DNA from 2 places in the Streptomyces sp. NPDC051214 genome. Region 1 is predicted to be linked to the other one. Evidence: predicted binding sites of a transcription regulator. Region 1 holds the regulator's gene; the other holds the start of a gene.
The links. Region 1 encodes HrcA, which represses chaperone genes, less so after heat shock. Its sites were predicted from a motif close to TTNGCACTCNGNNNNNCNGAGTGCNAA; they were not measured.

Region 1 (3,570 bases):
CTCCTGGTACATCCCGTCGGCGGTTTTGTATCCGGCGGCGAGAAATCCGAGCCCCCCGGCATCGGAGACGGCCGCGGCGAGCTGGGGGCACGAGGCGCCGCCCGCCATGGGGGCCTGCACGATCGGAAGGCGGCAGAGATCGGTCAGTGCGGTGGGCATGAACGCATCGTGCCATGCCCTGGGCGGGCGGCCGAATCGCCCCTTGCACCGGGCCCGGGGGCGCCTGCGGCGGGCTACAGACTTTCCCGCCCACCCGCCCGATACCCCGCATGAAACAGCAGTGCTCCGGTGCCGGAGAGCGAACCCTCCGGCACCGGAGCACCAGAACCTCAGCGGCCGTTGAACGCGTCCTTGAGGCGGGAGAACAGGCCCTGCTGACCCGGCTGGAACTGCCCCGTGGGCCTCTCCTCGCCGCGCAGCTGCGCGAGCTCCCGCAGGACCCGCTCCTGCTCCGCGTCCAGCTTGCTCGGTGTGAGGACCTCGACGTGCACGATGAGGTCACCGCGACCGCCGCCCCGCAGGTGCGTGATGCCCCTGCCGTGCAGCGGCACCGACTGGCCGGACTGGGTGCCCGGCCGGATGTCGACCTCCTCCAGGCCGTCCAGCGTCTCCAGGGGCACCTTCGTGCCCAGAGCCGCGGCCGTCATGGGGATGGTGACCGTGCAGTGCAGATCGTCCCCGCGCCGCTGGAACACGGCGTGCGGCAGCTCGTGGATCTCCACGTACAGGTCGCCGGCGGGGCCACCGCCGGGGCCGACCTCGCCCTCGCCCGCGAGCTGGATCCGCGTGCCGTTGTCGACACCGGCGGGGATCTTCACGGTGAGCGTCCGCCGCGACCGGATGCGGCCGTCGCCGGCGCACTCGGGGCAGGGGGTGGGCACGACCGTGCCGAAGCCCTGACACTGCGGGCACGGCCGCGACGTCATGACCTGGCCGAGGAAGGACCGCGTGACCTGCGACACCTCGCCGCGACCGCGGCACATGTCACACGTCTGCGCGGACGTCCCCGGCGCGGCACCTTCACCGCTGCAGGTCGTACAGACGACCGCCGTGTCGACCTGTATGTCCTTGGTGGTCCCGAAGGCCGCCTCGTCCAGGTCGATCTCGAGCCGGATCATGGCGTCCTGGCCACGGCGCGTGCGCGACCGGGGGCCACGCTGCGACGCCGTGCCGAAGAACGCGTCCATGATGTCCGAGAAGTTGCCGAAGCCACCGGCCCCGAAACCGCCCGCACCGCCGCCGCCCGCCTGGGACAGCGGGTCACCGCCGAGGTCGTAGACCTGCTTCTTCTGCGGGTCCGACAACACCTCGTACGCGGCGTTGATCTCCTTGAAGCGCTCCTGAGTCTTCGGATCCGGATTGACGTCCGGGTGAAGCTCTCGCGCAAGCCTCCGGAAGGCCTTCTTGATCTCGTCCTGGGAAGCGTCGCGGCGCACGCCTAGTACGGCGTAGTAGTCCGTGGCCACTTACGACTCCGCCAGGATCTGTCCGACGTAACGTGCCACTGCGCGTACTGCTCCCATCGTTCCCGGATAGTCCATGCGGGTCGGGCCGACCACGCCGAGTTTGGCTACTGCCTCGCTGCCCGAACCGTAGCCGACGGAGACCACGGACGTAGAGCTGAGTCCCTCATGGGCGTTCTCGTGACCGATCCGTACGGTCATGCCCGAATCCGTGGCCTCGCCAAGCAACTTGAGCAGGACGACCTGCTCCTCAAGAGCCTCCAGGACGGGCCTGATGGTGAGGGGAAAGTCATGTCCGAAGCGGGTGAGATTGGCCGTTCCGCCGATCATCAGCCGCTCCTCGGTCTCCTCGACAAGAGTTTCGAGGAGTGTCGAGAGCACCGTCGCGACCGTGCCGCGGTCCTCCGCGTCGAAGGACTCCGTCATGTCCTGCACCAGCTGCGGCACGTCCGCGAAGCGACGGCCCGCGACCCTGCTGTTGAGCCGCGCCCGCAGGTCCGCGAGCGAGGTCTCGCCGAACGGGGCGGGACAGTCGATCATGCGCTGCTCGACCCGGCCCGTGTCCGTGATCAGTACGAGCATCAGACGGGCGGGAGCCAGCGAGAGCAGCTCCACGTGCCGCACCGTCGACCGCGTGAGGGACGGATACTGCACGACCGCGACCTGCCGGGTCAGCTGCGCGAGCAGCCGCACCGTGCGCGCCACGACGTCGTCGAGGTCGACGGCGCCGTCGAGGAAGTTCTGGATGGCCCTGCGCTCCGGCGCCGCCATCGGCTTGACGCCCGCGAGCCGGTCGACGAAGAGGCGGTACCCCTTGTCGGTCGGGATACGGCCCGCGCTGGTGTGAGGCTGGGCGATGAACCCTTCCTCCTCCAGCGCCGCCATGTCGTTGCGGACGGTGGCCGGCGAGACCCCGAGGCTGTGCCGCTCGGTGAGCGCCTTGGAGCCGACGGGCTCCTCGGTGCCGACGTAGTCATGGACGATGGCACGCAGCACCTCGAGCCTGCGTTCACTGAGCATCCGCGCAACACCTCCACCTTTTCGCCCTGGGGCCCGTCTGCCCCGCGGCCTTGCCTGGCACTCCCCGCAGGTGAGTGCCAGCCTGCACCGCGCCCAGTGTACGGCCGCGAGGTACGGGCCCGGCAAGGGCCGGACCCCATGTCGGTCCGACGGCCGGGGTGACGGCTGCCAAGCGGCCCGCGCGGGGCTAGCGTCGGCTTCATGGACGTGGCACTGGCTTGGGACGAGGCGGGTTGGGAGCGGCTCGCGCCGCACGTGGGACGCAGGCGCCTGCCGGTCTGGGACTGTACGGCGGGCCTGGTCGTCGGCGGCGAATCGGCGCTGATGATCGAGGCGGGCGCGACCCTGCGCGAGGGCGCGGAGCTGCGCAATCAGGCGCGCGGCATCCTCGGCGGGGGCCGCCGGGTCACCCATCTCGCCCTGACGCATCCGCACTTCGACCACGTGCTGGGCGCCGCGGCGTTCGCGGGGGTGGAGGTGTACGGCGCGGTCGGGCTCGACGCGCTGCTCACGAGGGGGCGCGACGAGCTGCGTGACGACGCCGTGCGGCAGGGGGTCGCCCCGGACGCGGCGGCGGAGGCGGCCGACCTGCTCGTCCGCCCGCGCCACGCGGTGTGCGGGGAGTGGACGCTGGACCTGGGGGGCGGGGTGCAGGTCCTGCTCGCGAACGTCGGCCCGGGTCATACGGGCCACGACCTTGCCGTCCTGATCCCCGGCACGGGTGACACTCCCGAGATCGTCTTCTGCGGCGACCTGGTCGAGGAGTCGGGCGAACCGCAGGCCGGCCCCGACGCGGTCCCGGCGCGGTGGCCGGCCGCGCTCGACCGGCTTCTGGACCTGGGCGGCGAGAACGCGCTGTACGTGCCGGGGCACGGCGCGGTGGTCGATGCGGCTTTTGTCCGCGCGCAACGCGCCACACTGGCGGCTCGCTTCGGCGTGTCGTAGCCGCTCGTACGCCGCTTCTCTTATCGTCATGCGAATGCGCCAGTACTCCGCAGACTTGACCCCGCCGTGGAAGAAGCCGAAGCCCGTGCCGGAGGTCGCCGCGGAGGCGGACCTCGTGGTGGAGGAGCTGAGCACCGGTTTC
Region 2 (3,570 bases), on a different contig from region 1:
CCTTGACGGCGACGGACTTGAAGGTGCCACGGATCTTGTTGACGACCAGGGTCGACAGGGCCTCGCCCTCGACGTCCTCGGCGATGATCAGCAGCGGCTTGCCGGACTGCATGACCTTCTCGAGGAGCGGAAGGAGGTCCTTCACGTTCGAGATCTTCGAGTTCACGATCAGGATGTACGGGTCGTCGAGCGACGCCTCCATACGCTCCATGTCCGTGGCGAAGTACGCCGAGATGTAGCCCTTGTCGAAGCGCATGCCCTCGGTGAGCTCGAGCTCGAGCCCGAAGGTCTGCGACTCCTCGACGGTGATGACGCCTTCCTTGCCGACCTTGTCCATCGCCTCGGCGATGAGCTCGCCGATCTGGGTGTCGGCGGCGGAGATGGAGGCGGTCGAAGCGATCTGCTCCTTGGTCTCCACGTCCTTGGCCTGCTCGAGCAGGGCGCCCGAGACGGCCTCGACGGCCTTCTCGATGCCGCGCTTGAGGGCCATCGGGTTGGCACCGGCGGCCACGTTGCGAAGGCCCTCGCGGACCAGCGCCTGGGCCAGGACGGTCGCGGTCGTCGTGCCGTCACCGGCGACGTCGTCCGTCTTCTTCGCGACCTCCTTGACCAGCTCGGCGCCGATCTTCTCGTACGGGTCCTCGAGCTCGATCTCCTTGGCGATGGAAACACCATCGTTGGTGATCGTGGGGGCACCCCACTTCTTCTCGAGGACGACGTTGCGACCCTTGGGGCCCAGGGTCACCTTGACGGCGTCGGCGAGCTGGTTCATGCCGCGCTCGAGGCCGCGCCGTGCCTCCTCGTCGAACGCGATGATCTTGGCCATGTGAAGTGGTCCTCCCGGACAGGGGTGGCATGCTTCCGGATCGCGCCAGCGCCCGCGACGGACGGCCTGCAAGCCTTGTGGTTCCTTGCCCCACCCGGCCTGCGGGCCTCACCGACCCGATCCAAGTTCTGTCACTCTCACTCGGAGAGTGCTAAGCCCAATGATTAGCACTCGACCCCTACGAGTGCAAGCGCCTCTCGCGGATCCCGGACGCGGGAGGGCGCGCGCGGCCAGGAGTGCGCCGCGGACGCACGAGGGGCCCGCACCCCTGTCGGGATGCGGGCCCCTCGTCACTCGCTAAGTTCGCTGGCCGATCGCGCCGAGATCAGACGGCGAGCTTGACCATGTCCGCCTGCGGACCCTTCTGGCCCTGCGAGATCTCGAACTCCACTCGCTGACCTTCTTCAAGGGTGCGGTAGCCGTCCATCTGAATCGCGCTGTAGTGGACGAAAACATCCGCACCACCGTCGACCGCGATGAAGCCGTACCCCTTCTCCGCGTTGAACCACTTGACGGTGCCCTGAGCCATGCCTAACTCCCCTATTACTGGCCCTTGCACGGACCCGCACTTCGCGGACCCGGGTCAGACCTCACCCCCCCAATGGGTTGTGGAGGCGTGCGCCGGAACGCGTCGACCGCGGCTGAATGTATCTGTCCAACTGCCCTCTGCAACAGGTCAATCGGACGAGAATTCTGGGCACGCCTGATCGGTAATATGCGGAGAATTCGCCGGAGTTCAGGGCAAGTCGGGCCAGACAAATGCCACGAGAAGGGCAAATGGGCAGTGCACTTTGGCTACTTCTTGTCGCCCTCGGGGCGACTTCGTATATGCGCTCGGCACAAACGGGGAAGCTCGCTTCCCAACTGTACCGCGCTCAACCACATGGAATTGCCCCCTCCGTTTCTCTCGCGGAGGGGGCAATGACCATTACGCAGGGTATTTCCTTAAAGAATCAACCAGGATCAGCCACCCGCGACGGCGGGGATGATCGAGACGCCCGCGCCGTCCGGTGTCGCGGTCTCAAGACCCTGCTCGAAGCGGACGTCGTCGTCGTTCACGTAGACGTTCACGAAGCGCCGCAGCTTGCCCTGGTCGTCCAGGACACGGGCCGCGATACCGGCGTGCTTGGCCTCCAGGTCGGCGATGACCTCGGAGAGGTTCGCACCCTCGGCGGCGACCTCGGACTGACCGCCGGTGTAGGTGCGAAGAATGGTGGGGATACGGACGTTCACGCTCATGGGATTCACCTCGGGGTATGCGGGCCCCGTAAGGGGCGCGGGGAACTGCGCGACCAGCCACGACGGTCCGCAGAGGGAAGGAAGGCTCAGGCCCTACGGCGGCTAACCGGCAAGCCCCGCGGAGCGAAACGCCTCAAGGCTGGGCTTGATCGTCGCGGTCGCCTGAGACGTCTCGGCAACAGCGTCGAGGGTCTTGAGGCCGTCACCCGTGTTCAACACCACCGTGGTGAGCGCCGGGTCGATGAGCCCCGCCTCGAGCAGCTTCTTCGTGACGCCGACCGTCACACCGCCCGCGGTCTCCGCGAAGATCCCCTCGGTCCGCGCGAGCAGCTTGATCGCTTCGACGACCTGCTCGTCGTTCACGTCCTCCACCGCACCGCCCGTGCGACGCGCGATGTCCAGGACGTACGGCCCGTCGGCGGGGTTGCCGATGGCGAGCGACTTGGCGATCGTGTTCGGCTTCTGGGGGCGCACGACGTCGTGTCCGGCCTTGAAGGCGGTGGACACCGGCGAGCAGCCCTCGGCCTGGGCGCCGAAGATCTTGTAGGGCTTGTCCTCGACGAGGCCGAGCGCGATGAGCTCCTTCAGACCCTTGTCGATCTTCGTGAGCTGCGAGCCGGAGGCGATCGGGATGACCAGCTGGTCGGGGAGGACCCACCCCAGCTGCTCGCAGATCTCGTACGCGAGGGTCTTGGAACCCTCGCCGTAGTACGGCCGCAGGTTCACGTTCACGAAGCCCCAGCCCTCGCCCAGCGGGTCGCCGATGAGCTCGGAGCAGAAGCGGTTCACGTCGTCGTAGTTGCCCTCAATGCCGACGAGCTCGCCGCCGTAGACCGCGGCCATGACGACCTTGCCCTGCTCCAGGTCGTGCGGGATGAACACGCAGGAGCGGAAGCCGGCGCGGGCCGCTGCGGCGCCGACGGCGCCCGCGAGGTTGCCGGTGGAGGAGCAGGAGAGCGTGGTGAAGCCGAAGGCGCGCGCGGCCTCGATGGCCTGGGCGACGACGCGGTCCTTGAAGGAGTGCGTCGGGTTGCCGGAGTCGTCCTTGACGAACAGCTTGCCCTGCTCGACGCCGAGCTCACGGGCGAGGTTGTCGGCCTTGACGAGCTTGGTCCAGCCGGGGTTGATGTTCGGCTTCTCGGCGACGTCGGCCGGGACGGGCAGCAGCGGGGCGTAGCGCCAGATGTTGTCGGGGCCGGACTCGATCTGCTTCCGCAGGGCCTCGGGGTCACCGGTCGGCAGGTCGTACGCCACTTCGAGCGGGCCGAAACAGGCCTGACAGGCGAAGATCGGGCCGAGGGCGTAGAGCTCGCCGCACTCGCGGCACGAGAGGCCCGATGCGGGGCCGAGGTCCACGGAACCCGTGGACGTGGAGTCGATCGAGGGGGTGGTGTCGTTCGTTGCGACAGTCTGCGCAGCCATGGAGGCGAGGCCCTTTCTCCTCATCTTCCTCGCGACGCATCTCGCCGCGAGACGGAATTGGCACCTTCCCCACCGAGACCTCG

Region 2: a site for HrcA is predicted at 955-981, ahead of groL (chaperonin GroEL). Genes of this name have one in related genera too.

Annotation. Positions count from the first base shown of each region.
Region 1 covers NZ_JBFBAT010000002.1:543,901-547,470, reverse strand. Annotated here, with positions in the region: gene AB0M70_RS06815 (nitronate monooxygenase) at 1-159, opposite strand, end outside; gene dnaJ (molecular chaperone DnaJ) at 330-1,466, opposite strand; gene hrcA (heat-inducible transcriptional repressor HrcA) at 1,467-2,483, opposite strand; gene AB0M70_RS06800 (MBL fold metallo-hydrolase) at 2,685-3,428, shown strand; gene AB0M70_RS06795 (DUF3097 domain-containing protein) at 3,463-3,570, shown strand, end outside.
Region 2 covers NZ_JBFBAT010000007.1:464,396-467,965, forward strand. Annotated here, with positions in the region: gene groL (chaperonin GroEL) at 1-826, opposite strand, end outside; gene AB0M70_RS21125 (cold-shock protein) at 1,152-1,355, opposite strand; gene AB0M70_RS21130 (MoaD/ThiS family protein) at 1,790-2,065, opposite strand; gene thrC (threonine synthase) at 2,168-3,487, opposite strand; SAM riboswitch class I at 3,505-3,570, opposite strand, start outside.